Regions from separate parts of the Marinobacter salsuginis genome, predicted to be linked through region 1. Evidence: predicted binding sites of a transcription regulator. Region 1 holds the regulator's gene; each other region holds the start of a gene.

Region 1 (4,147 bases):
AGGCAGGGCGACTGGAAGATGGTTGGAAGCAGTCCCTGAAAATGCTGTGCACCGGCGTCCGGACCTCTCGCATGGAGTGGCTTGATGAGGGGGGCGCCTATGCGCTGGTGGGTCCTACCGGTTCCGGCAAGACCACCACGATTGGAAAGCTGGCGGCGCGGTATGTGCTCAAGCATGGCTCCGACTCCCTGGCTCTGGTCACCACCGATCGATACCGGGTGGCGGCGCACGAGCAGTTGTTCGTGTTCGGTCGTATCCTGAATGTGCCGGTTCGGGTGGTGGATGAGACTCACAGCCTGGACGATATTCTGGACGAGCTGTCAGACCGTCACCTGGTTCTGATTGATACTGCCGGGCTGACAAGTTCGGATAAAGGTTATCAGGAACAGCTGGCCGAACTGGCTCGCAGCCATCACAATGTCAAAACGCATCTGGTCGTCTCGGCAACCAGTCAGCCGCGCATCATGAAATCCGTCTGGCATTGCTATAAGATGGCAAATCTTGCGGGCTGTGTGATGACCAAGATCGATGAGGCCCTCACATTGGGTGAGTCCCTCGGTTTTGTCATGGAAACCGGTCTGCCGGTAGCCTACTACACAGACGGGCAGAAGATTCCTGAAGATCTGCACCACGCAGAAGCTGTTCCGCTGGTGCGGCTGGCCGTGGATCGGCTTAAAACACTCCAGCAACAGCAGGCGGTCGCAGAGGGCCTGAAAGAGCACGCCTGAGACCGGACAGATTGACAGCAGGCGTCGGAAACGCACCGGCGAAACGTGGCAAGAGACAAAAAACAGTATGAGCAGAGCACATCCGGTACAGGTGATTGCAGTTTCCGGCGGTAAAGGTGGAGTCGGCAAGAGTAACGTGTCGGTCAACCTCGGAATTGCCCTGGCGCAGAAAGGCCGGAGAGTGGTGCTGCTCGACGCCGATCTTGGGCTCGCCAACATCGACGTATTGCTGGGCATCACCGCCAACCGTAACCTTCAGGATGTTCTGGCAGGCGACTGTGACCTCAAGGACGTTCTGGTAAATGGTCCCGGCGGCATAAAGATCGTTCCTGCCTCCTCAGGTACCCAGCGGATGACCCAGCTCAGTCCCATGGAGCATGCCGGGCTCATTAATGCGTTCAGCGAGCTGGGGGATCAGATCGATGTACTGATCGTCGACACCGCCGCCGGTATCTCCGAATCGGTGGTCAGCTTTCTCAGGGCGTCCCAGGAATTACTGTTGGTGGTGTGTGACGAACCCACGTCCATCACCGATGCCTACGCCCTGATCAAGCTGATGAACCGGGATTATGGAACCAATCGTTTCCGCATTCTTGCCAACCAGGTGCGGAATGAGCAGGAAGGCCGGCATCTGTTCGAAAAACTGACTCGGGTCACCGAGCGCTTCCTCGATGTGGCACTACAATATGTCGGTATAGTCCCCTACGATGAGGCAGTGAAGAAAGCAGTCCAGAGACAGAGGGCAGTGCTGGATGCCTATCCCAGAGCGAAAGCCTCCCTGGCCATCAAGTCTCTGGCCGACAAGGTAGACAGCTGGCCGTTGCCGTCCTCACCCCGTGGACATCTGGAATTCTTTGTGGAGCGGCTCGTCGAAGTCTGAATCGGATCCAGTCAAACAAGAAACCGGATACATGACATTGGCGAAAAACCTCGGAATTTATAACCAGTCAGGTGCGCAGAAGGCATCTCAGCTTGTTGAGCAACACGCGCCGCTGGTCAAGAAAATCGCCCTCCATTTGATGGCCCGCCTGCCGGCTTCCGTTCAGCTTGAAGATCTTATGCAGGCCGGCATGATTGGCCTGCTTGAGGCTGCCCAGCGATACAGTTCCACCAAAGGAGCCACCTTCGAGACCTACGCCGGTATCCGGATTCGTGGGGCGATGGTCGATGAAATCCGCAAGGGCGACTGGGTTCCCCGCTCCGTGCATCGAAACGCCCGTCGCATTTCCCGGGCCATCAAGGCTGTGGAAGACCGGCTTGGCCGGGAAGCCCAGGATCAGGAAGTGGCCGAGGAGCTGGGTATGGAGCTGGCGGAGTATCATTCCTATCTTTCCGATTCCAACAGTGGCCGACTTTTTAGCCTCGATGAGCTCAATGAATCCGGAGAGCTGCCGATAGAACAGACAGAGACGCAGGATAACCCTCTGGAGGGGTTGTCCTCCGATGCCTTCCGGCGGAGCCTGGCTGAGGCCATTGAAGACCTGCCGGAGCGGGAAAAACTGGTTCTGAGCCTTTATTACCAGGAAGAGCTGAACCTCAAGGAAATAGGCGCCGTGCTGGGCGTCAGCGAGAGCAGGGTCAGCCAGATTCACAGCCAGGCTGCCTTGCGCCTTCGGGGGCGGTTGTCGGATTGGCGCCAGGAACCGGACAGCTGATTGCGTTCAGTCTGTGTCTGCGAAGGTGCAGTCTGTAGTTTTTGGTAACCGATGCTTTACAACGGAAGCAAAGGTCTGACAATAAGCGGTTTAAACAGCGGCCTGCTAGACTTTGAACGCGAAGGTCAAACGAATTCCGGGTGTTACTAACTGGAGGTCCCATTGGACAAAAACATGAAAATCCTCATTGTGGATGATTTCTCCACAATGCGACGGATCATCAAAAACCTGCTGCGTGATCTGGGCTTCACCAACACCGATGAAGCAGACGATGGCAACACAGCCTTGCCGATGCTGAAGAGCGGCAAATACGACTTTCTGGTCACCGACTGGAACATGCCGGGCATGTCCGGGTTCGATCTTCTGAAGGCTGTCCGGGCTGACGAGAATCTGAAAACCCTGCCGGTATTGATGGTAACGGCTGAGGCGAAGCGCGACCAGATTGTTGCCGCGGCTCAGGCGGGTGTGAACGGCTACGTTGTCAAACCGTTCACTGCCGCTGTGCTCAAGGAAAAGATTGAGAAAATCTTTGAAAGAATCCAGTAACCAGAGGTCGGATGGCTCTCATGAGCGATAGCAAAAAGAACCATCGGGGCCTTGAGCCGGAGGTGACCGAAAAGCTCCAGCGGCAGGCAGCAGAGCTGGCAGAGAGTGTTGATGCCGGTGATTATGCCAAAGCCATGACCCTGATCAATGAACTCAGCGAGGTCAGGGATCAAAGTCTGTACCGCGAGGTAGGGCGATTGACCCGGAGCCTGCACGAAGCCATCCGGAACTTCCAGATTGACCCCCGGAACGCGGAACAGCAAGAAGCGCTGTCGAAGATGACAGACGCCTCCGATCGCCTCGAATACGTTGTGCAGATGACCGGCGAAGCGGCCAACCGCACCATGGATCTGGTTGAGGAAACCATGCCGGTGGCCAACGCGTTTCGGGAAGAGGCGGCCTCCTTGCGGGACGAATGGCAACGTCTGCGTCGTCGGGAGATGCAGCCGGCGGAGTTCCGGGAACTGTACGGCCGGATTGATCGCTTTTTTGTCAGTACGGCCAGCGACGCTGACACCATGTACAACAATCTTTCGGAAATTCTGCTTGCTCAGGATTATCAGGATTTGACGGGCCAGGTTATCCAGAAGGTCACCGCCCTGGTAAAAGAGGTTGAGGAGCAGATGCTCAGCCTGGTGGTGATGGCCAGCCATGTGGATCAGCTCACCGGCACCGTGCACCAGATTGAAGAGAAGGAAGAATCTGCAGAGAAGGGCGTCGGGCCCCAGATCAAGGCCGATGAGCGTGAAGATGTAGTTTCGGGACAGGATGACGTTGACGACCTGTTGTCCAGTCTCGGTTTCTGAACAAAGAGGGTAACGCATGGCGTTTGATGCTGATGAAGAGATTTTGCAGGACTTCCTGGTAGAAGCCGGTGAAATTCTCGAAAAGCTGTCAGAGCAGTTGGTAGATCTTGAGCAACATCCTGACGACAGTGATCTGCTCAACGCCATTTTCCGTGGCTTTCACACCGTTAAAGGCGGCGCGGGCTTCCTTCAGCTTGAAGCGCTGGTAAATTGCTGCCACTCCGCCGAGAACGTTTTCGATACCCTGCGCAATCACAAGCGTAAGGTGGACTCCGAACTGATGGACGTGGTTCTGGAGGCCCTGGATAACGTTAATGCCATGTTTGAAGAGGTTCGCAATCACGAGGAACCAACACCGGCTCCGGACGAACTGATTGCCCGCCTCGATGCCCTGGCCCTGCCAGAAGGTGAG
Region 2 (4,147 bases), on a different contig from region 1:
CCGACCTTCTTCACCATCGCCTGATTGAACACACCACTGAGGGAGGTGTGCAGCATAACAAACATATCGGATAGAGCCGGGTCATCTTTTACTTTGGTTACCAGCGTATACCCGTCCATTTCCGGCATCTCGACATCAGAAATGATCAATGAGAAATGGTCTTTCGCACGGGAGCCGTCCGCAGTGATTTCTTTCAGATACTCGAATGCCTGCTTGCCATCATTTTTAAGCACAACCTCCATGCCTATTGCCGTCAGGCACCGCTGTATCTGGCGACGTGCGACAGAGGAGTCATCCACTACCAATACCGGAAGATGCCCGGGCACCCGCTCTGCGCTCTTGCTCAGTACAGCCTCGGTCACGTCTTCACCAAGCGGAGAAACTTCCGAAAGAATCTTTTCTACATCTATGATTTCTATAAGCTTATCATCAATTTTTGTTACAGCGGTAAGATATACATCCTTGCCTGCCCCTTTCGGTGGCGGCAGAATTTCCTCCCAGTTCATGTTCATGATCCGCTCAACGCCGGTAACCAGGAAGCCCTGCGTTTTGCGATTGTATTCAGTGATGATTACGAAACTGGTCGCCAACTCGTCCTGGGGAATGCCGGGCAAACCAATAGCCATGCTTAAATCGATAATGGGAATCGTCTCACCACGACTATGAGCGACGCCACGAACTACCGGCCGACTATTGGGCAGCGACGATAGCTTGGGGCACTGCAGGACCTCTTTCACTTTGAAGACGTTAATACCGTATATCTGCCGTCCCCTCAGGCGGAAAAGAAGCAGCTCAAGACGGTTTTTCCCGACCATCTGAGTGCGCTGGTTAACACTGTCCAATACCCCTGCCATTTCGATTCTCCTGGCCTGCCGGAATTACAACGGCATATATCTTGCTGGTCACTGAATAATAGCGTGATTGACGGAAAGCCGTCATATCAGCGGCGGATTAGCCCGTTTAACGGCCACTGCCATCGAATCCTTAGCCGGATTCGGGCTTTTCTGCCTTGTTGTTGACAGCATAGGACAAACTGCTACGTATGCGCACCACCAAATTGGCTCTGATACTGCTAATGTCTTGCTTGAGCGCCCCGCTGCTGGCTGACACAACCGCTGAACAGATTCGCCAGGCGACACTGGAATTTCTTGACGGCTTCGCCAGAGAACAGGCCGCAGAAGGCTACACCGTATCCTTTGAACCGGGCTCCATCGACGACCGACTTGCACTCGCGGAATGCGAGAAGCCCTTGAGTGTCGAATTCAGTGGAGATCCCTGGAAAAGCACCAGCCCTTCGATGCAGGTGGCCTGCGAAGGATCAAGGCCCTGGCGGATGTTTGTGACGGCTTCCGTTTCCATCCACGGGCCGGCCCTTGTGGCGGCAAGACCGCTGACACGGGGAGAACGGGTAACCGAAGGCCTCCTGACCAAGCAGTCCGTTGAAATCAATGCCTCCCGGCGCGGCGTCATTACCGACGCGCAACAGGCCATTGGCATGGAAGTGCGCCGGTCGGTCAACGCAGGCTCGCTGATCACGCCGGATATGCTCTCCGCGCCAAATGCCGTGGAACGGGGCGACCATGTTATCATCACCGCCAAAACGGGCGGATTCTCAGTGCGTTCGCGCGGGAAGGCCCTTGCCAGCGCAGGGGTTGGCGAACAGGTTCTGGTTGAGAATCTGCGATCCTCCCGCACTATCAAGGCCAGCGTTGTTGCGCCAGGTCATGTCGAAATCCCGATGTAAGCCCGGCTCGGCATGAGCTTGCCGGTGCGGCAAATCCCTGCCGGAAACCCGGTAGAAAAAAAGAGACGAAAAAACTACTGAAAATTACTAAAGGTTTTCGCGGCCCCGCCGTTAAGAAGACATAAACTCGAGTAAGCGCTGCATTCACGCGGCGCGACAGGCAAGCAGGTACAGATATGTCAGTTGACTTAAATGGAATTGGCCCCGGCCAGGTCAACACCCAGAGAACCACGGCCGACAAAAGCGCCGGCACCCAGAATACCCAGCCGGCGACCAACGAACAGGCGAAAACCCAGGCCCAGGGTGCCCGGGGCGAGAACGTGAGCCTGAGCAATCAGGCCAAGAATCTCAAACAGCTTGAACAGAAGCTGGGCGATTATCCGGAAATGGATGACGACCGCATCGAACAGATCCGCTCCGCCCTGGAGAACGGAACCTACAAGATTGACGCCGAGAAACTGGCCCAGAAAATGCTTGAGATGGATGAAAGCATTTTCGGGTGAGTAAACCATGGCCGCAATCGATGATCTGAAGACCCTTCTTTCCCAGGATGTCAGTCAGCTGGAGACGCTGGCTGATATTCTCGAAAAAGAAAAGACATGCCTTGCCAGTTCCGACCTCCGACAGCTGGAAACTCTGACCAAAGAGAAAAACGAGCTTCTGGGTGCCGTTCGCGAACGCGCCAAACAGAAAATCCGGACATTGGTCCAGATGGGATACCGCCCGGAAGGCGGCGAGCCTTCCCGTTTTATCCGCAGCGGCGGCTTTTCTGAGCTGTTCCAGCTCTGGCAGGAAGCGGATCAGAAACTCCGGGCCTGTCAGACGCTGAACCAGACCAACGGTCGGGTGATAAGCCATTTGCAAAAACGCCTGTCCCGGCTTACCGACATCTTCCGTGGCGCCACCGGTCAGCAAAAGCTGTACGGTGCCCAAGGCCAGCAGACCACAGTTTCCAGCAGCACAGTGCTTGCCAGCGCCTGAGCAGGGCCCTGGCAGGCAACGCTTTTTACTTCATCGGGTATAGATTGTCATCTGGGAGTCCGGATGGAAGCGGATGTCGTGGATACTCACGTTACCCATTGAGGCACCCTGGCTACCGCTGACCCGGATATTGTCCATGCGGATTTCCTCGATGCGCTCGGGGAACGCAAGCATCAAGGCGCCATCCTCCCTCACCCGATAGCGCGGCTCCCCCTCGCGGTAGTGGACACCGGAAATGGTCAGGTCCGAGTCGAGGAAGTTGAGGACCGGTACAAAAATATTGGCGGTAAGTTTCAGCCCCTCGATGACATCTGGGGATCCGTCTGCGCCCTGTTCGCCGTCACCCGCCGGATTCTCAACCATATCGCGTACAATACCGATACGCTCCAGCAGGTTCGGGTCTCCCTGACCTGAGACGGCCGCCAGCTCAGTCTCGCTCAATGGAGCGAGCTTACCGCGCTCATACAATTCACCAGCCTCCAGCGATGCCTGGGACGCTTCGGCCGAATTGCTCGCCGCAAAGGTGACCAGGGGCTGGAATGGCAGCGTTACCGCTGTGACGAGCGCCGCAGCGTTGCGATACCGGGACTGGTGCTTCAGGACCCGGTGAAGTTCTTTTTCGCTGATCCAGCCGGCCTGGATGAACACCTCACCCAGACGCTGTCCGGTTTCGCGCTGGAGCTTCAGGCCCTCATCCAGTTGTTTCTCGGACAGGTAGCCGCGATTAACAAGCAGCCGCCCGAGGCGTGACTTTTCTTCAAATCCCTGACGGATTCTCACCCAGTGTCTCCTTTTGAACAGTGAAAACCGTACAACCCGGCTCGGCTAATGTGATCCATGCTTTCCGATACCCGGAATGTTAGACGATCACAACGCAATGTGCGTGGATACAGTCATCGTTTTACCATCCCCTTCTGGTAAGATCTGGCACCTGATAACAGAATTCGCTGAATTGTCGCAGCTAAAACGCCTGCGCATAACACAGAGAGCGGTTGCAAATGACAAACTTGGTAAAACCCCTGAAAACTGTGACACCCGTACTGCTGATGGCTCTCGCCTTGCTGGTGCCGGCCTCCTGGGCAATGGCCCAGACCAATGAGCAGCCCGCCAACGAGCCACTGCCAATCGTTCGCATGGTGACCAGCGAGGGCGTAATCGAGCTCCAGCTGCGACCGGATGTCGCCCCGGATACGGTTGCCAATTTCCTGCAGTACGCCCGGGAGGGTTTCTTCGACGGCACCATTTTTCACCGCGTTATCCCCGGATTCATGATCCAGGGCGGCGGGTTTACCGAGGAGCTGTCCCGGAAATCGACCCGCGCCCCGATCCGCAATGAAGCCACAAAAACCCTGCCGAACCTTCGTGGAACCATTGCCATGGCGCGAACCAGTGCGCCGGATTCTGCAACGTCACAGTTCTTTA
Region 3 (4,147 bases), 1.8 Mb from region 1:
TATGGACCTCGCCCATGAATTCGCCGAGCGCAAGCACACGACAACCTACCGCGTACTGCTGGTAGATGATGATCAAACCGCCCTGCAGGCCGCAAAAATACAGCTGGAATATGTTGGGCTTGAGGTACATGCCTGCGAGGAACCTCTGCAGGCATTGACGGTTGCGCGGGCGATCAGGCCAGATGTGATCATTCTGGATATTGTGATGCCCAACGTCTCCGGGACAGAACTCGCTGCCATCCTCCGGGAGGACCGTGAATTCGATGCCACTCCCATCGTCTTCCTGACGTCACAGTCTCATCAGGATGAGAAAACCCTGAGTGTTGCCCTCGGAGGCGACGACTACGTCCTGAAGCCGTTCGACACCGACTACCTGACGGCCACGGTCCGCGCCCGTGCCAAACGCTCCCGAAGGTTGCGCGAGCTCATCAATGCGACCGACAGCCGCTGATCAGACCTTGAACTGACCAACTAGCTCCCGAAGGCTCTCACCCAGGCGCGCCAGTTCGTGGCTGGCTTCGTTGGTCTGGTTTACGCCGGTATCACTGCGTTGGGCAGCATCGACAATACGGACCACGTTCTGGTTGATTTCTTCGGCAACCTGGCTCTGCTGCTCTGAGGCTGTGGCGATCTGAGTCACCTGATCATGAATCTTGCCGACCGAGGTCTCGATGGTTCGCAACGCGCTGGTTGCATGATTGATCCTTTCGACGGTTTCCGTCGAGCGGTTGCGTGACTTGTTCATCCGCTCAACCGATGCCTTGGATTCGGTAACAAAGCCGTCAATCATGGTGCGAATCTGATCAGCGGACTCGGCGCTGCGTTTCGCCAGCTGGCGAACCTCATCCGCAACCACTGAGAAACCACGCCCATGCTCACCAGCCCGTGCAGCCTCGATGGCGGCATTAAGGGCCAGCAGATTGGTCTGCTCAGTCACAGCATGAATGACATCCAGCACCTGCTGGATCTCATCGGACTTTTCCGCCAGAGCGTTGATGCTTCGGGCGGTATCTTCGATCTCTTCGGACAGTTTGTTCACGGCACCCTGAGCACTGCTGATGGTTTCGCCACCTTCCCGGGCCATGCGATCGGCGTCTGAGGCAGAGCTCTCAACCTCATTGGCATTGCCGGAAATCTGCTGGATGGTGGCGGCCATTTCGTTGATGGCTGAGGCGATCTGGTCAGTCTCGGAGCCCTGCTCCTGAACCGAAGCCCGGGTTTCATTAGCCACCCGGCTCAACTCCTCGGCTGCGGACGCTACCTGATCGGTGGTCGCGCCCACCTCACGCATGGTGTCCTGGATCTTGACCACGAAGGCGTTGAAACGCCGGCCCAGCTCGGCCAGTTCGTCAACGCCTTCGTCTGGCAGGCGCTGGCGCAGGTCACCCTCACCGTCGGCGATTTCCTGCATCATGTTGCTGACGCTCTTCAGTGGCCGGGTCACACTACGACCCACGAAAATGCCGATTACCAAAGCAACCACAACTACCAGGACTGTCACCAGCAGGATAAAGCCCAGGGTCTCGGCCATACCGGCTTCAATTTTTTCTCGAGCCGCTGCCACCTGGCGATCGATGTCGGTGATGTAGACGCCGGCACCGATCATCCAGTCCCAGTCCGGGATGATGGTGGAATAGGACATCTTGGGTTCTTCATTGCCGGAGGCCGGGTTCATCCAATCGTAGCCGTAGAAGCCCTCACCGCGGGCCGCGTTGAAAAGATTGCCAACCAGTTTTCTGACAACCGGGTTTGTCGTGGGGCCTTCTTTCGAGGGATCCGGGGCATACGCCAGGTTGAAAACGTCCCGGGTGTAGGCGAATACATAATTGGTTTCATCAAAACGGATAGAACGCAGACGCGCGGCAGCCGCTTCCTTCGCCTCCGCTTCTGTCATTGAGGGGTCGTTCTTGGCCTCCAACACCACCGCCTCAGCAGCATCAATCAGGTTCTGCAGCCCGGTCTTGCGCGCATCGAGAAGACTGGTCTCCAGGCGCTTGAGCTCGGCTTCTCCGTTCGCCTGAATCTGGTTGGCGGTGATCCAAGCGAGGGTTGCCGCCGTTATCAGTACGGGCACCAGTATAGCTAAAAGTAGGCGGCTTCGAATTTTTAACCGACTCAAAACATTCATGTTTCCAGACTCCAGGGAACTTACTATTGATGCGGATTATCCACAGACCCACTCAGGTGCTCTGTTCCAGTTTGTAAAAAGAGGTTTCAGAGACCGACGCATGGCGCGTTCGGATTTCTGGACAAACTGATCTTCCGCCATTGTTATCAGACAAGTAGAGTATCGGCAGTAACGAAAATGTCTTGAGCAAGCGTTAGACTAAAGGACCACTACGAAGGTAGGCCAATGAAGCACCTGTTTCTGGTTCGCCACGCCAAATCCAGCTGGGCTGATGAGTCTCTGTGCGACCATGAGCGCCCTCTCAATGCCCGGGGTGAAAGCCAGCTGGCTCCGCTGGGCAAGGCACTGAAGGCTGCAGGCGCCCTGCAAGGTGAGATTTACTGCAGTAACGCCACCCGTGCCCTGGCGACCCTCGAGGGGGCCATGCCCGAGCCTGTTATGCCCGAGCACTGGCACACTCAAAGCGAGCTCTATACGTTTGACTACCGTCGGTTGATTGCCTGGCTGAAAGAGCGGGAAGAAGATGCCCAGGTTATGCTTGTAGGTCACAATCCGGCCCTGCTGGAACTGGCCCAGTGGCTGTTAAAACAACCTCCCGAACAGCTACCCACCGCCAGCTTCATTCACATCCGCCTCCCGATCAAACATTGGCACCAGCTAGACCGGGGCAAGGGCAAGCTGGTGGCTCTGATGACGCCACAGGATTACAGCTATGCCCACTTCGAACGGAAACTTAAAAAGAAAGCCAGAACCGAGGGAGACGACCCGGCAAGGGACATCCCCAAGGCCCTTCACCACCAACATGATCGGCTATGGCAACTGGAGCGTGGCGTTATCCTGGGCCTGGACGACGAATTCCTGCACCAATACCGGATTGCGATTCGGCGCAGCCGGGCCATTGCCGAATCGGTGCAGGAAGTGACCGGTGACAAGACGCTGGCAAAAGCGGTTAAAACCCTGAAACGTCATGCCCGTGCGACGGGACCGTTACGCGATCTGCATGTTTTTCTCCAGGACTTGCCTGAATTGTGTGGCGACAATTCGGAAATCCGGGCAGCCCTGCAGATCTGGTTCGAACAGGAAGCCGCCAACCGCCACAAAAAACTGGTCAAGCGCCTGCAGAGCAAGCGCTATCACGACAGCATGGAGCACTGGCTGAACCTCATTGAGTCCCGAAAGTTCCAGAAGTTGGCGGAGACGCTGAGGGCAAAAGACATCCGAAAGGCGGTGGAGAGCCGTATAAAAGGGTTCAACAAATTGACCGCTGAGCTGATGCATACCTCCCCGGATGAGGATATTCATCGGCTTCGCAAGCAACTCAAGCGAATCCGTTACCTGATGGAGCTGGACTCGAAAACCTGGAAGTCCGAGCTGAAAACGATGAAAGCACGCCAAAAGCTGTATGGCCGCTTCCAGGATCTACATGTTCAGATCGAACTGCTTGACCAGTTCCACAAGGCGGCCCCGGAGGTCTTACCCGCCGCCCTCGACGGGATTCTGGAAACCCTGGAAGAGCGCAAAGTGGACGCCCGGAAACAGATTCTGACCCTTGGAGGACTTGATGGAGCCCCGTTATGACACCCTGTTTTACGACGGACAATGCCCACTGTGTGCCAAGGAGATTCGCACCTTGCGCAAACTGCAGCGTGGCAATCTCATCTTCGCAGACATCCACGAACAGCGTGATGGCAGCGGCAATTTGCCGAGCCATGAAACTCTGCTGCGACGCCTGCACCTGATGACCTGGACCGGGGAATGGGTCATCGGCTTGCCTGCAAACGTTCGGGCCTGGTCCCACACGCCCTATGGCTTTCTGTTCAAGCCCCTGCTGTGGCCCGGCATTTTCCAGATTGCCTCGCGTATCTACGGGAGATGGGCAGACAAGCGGTATGAACGGAAATACGCCTGTGCCTTCGGTGACAACGAGGCGGCTTAATCGTACATATGCGGAGTGACGCTCGGCGGTCGAACCCTTATCCTGAGGCATAACCTTATTCCATCAGTTTGAGGAGCTCAGCT

What was found. Region 1 encodes FliA, which starts transcription of late flagellar genes. Its sites were predicted from a motif close to CTAAAGTTTNNNNNNNNNNNGCCGNTAA; they were not measured.
Region 2: a site for FliA is predicted at 1,832-1,859, ahead of flgM (flagellar biosynthesis anti-sigma factor FlgM). Genes of this name have one in related genera too.
Region 3: a site for FliA is predicted at 2,288-2,315, ahead of GJU83_RS10830 (methyl-accepting chemotaxis protein). Genes of this name have one in related genera too.

The regions. Positions count from the first base shown of each region.
Region 1 covers NZ_BGZH01000001.1:575,436-579,582, reverse strand. The annotation lists gene flhF (flagellar biosynthesis GTPase FlhF) at 1-728, shown strand, start outside; gene GJU83_RS02635 (MinD/ParA family protein) at 796-1,608, shown strand; gene GJU83_RS02630 (RNA polymerase sigma factor FliA) at 1,640-2,383, shown strand; gene cheY (chemotaxis response regulator CheY) at 2,546-2,929, shown strand; gene GJU83_RS02620 (protein phosphatase CheZ) at 2,950-3,735, shown strand; gene GJU83_RS02615 (chemotaxis protein CheA) at 3,752-4,147, shown strand, end outside.
Region 2 covers NZ_BGZH01000003.1:215,979-220,125, forward strand. The annotation lists gene GJU83_RS15110 (chemotaxis protein CheV) at 1-854, opposite strand, end outside; gene flgA (flagellar basal body P-ring formation chaperone FlgA) at 1,043-1,744, shown strand; gene flgM (flagellar biosynthesis anti-sigma factor FlgM) at 1,921-2,247, shown strand; gene GJU83_RS15125 (flagellar protein FlgN) at 2,255-2,725, shown strand; gene GJU83_RS15130 (cyclic di-GMP-binding domain-containing protein, MshE-related) at 2,756-3,505, opposite strand; gene GJU83_RS15135 (peptidylprolyl isomerase) at 3,724-4,147, shown strand, end outside.
Region 3 covers NZ_BGZH01000001.1:2,389,277-2,393,423, reverse strand. The annotation lists gene GJU83_RS10835 (response regulator) at 1-451, shown strand, start outside; gene GJU83_RS10830 (methyl-accepting chemotaxis protein) at 452-2,128, opposite strand; gene GJU83_RS10825 (CHAD domain-containing protein) at 2,354-3,706, shown strand; gene GJU83_RS10820 (thiol-disulfide oxidoreductase DCC family protein) at 3,690-4,064, shown strand.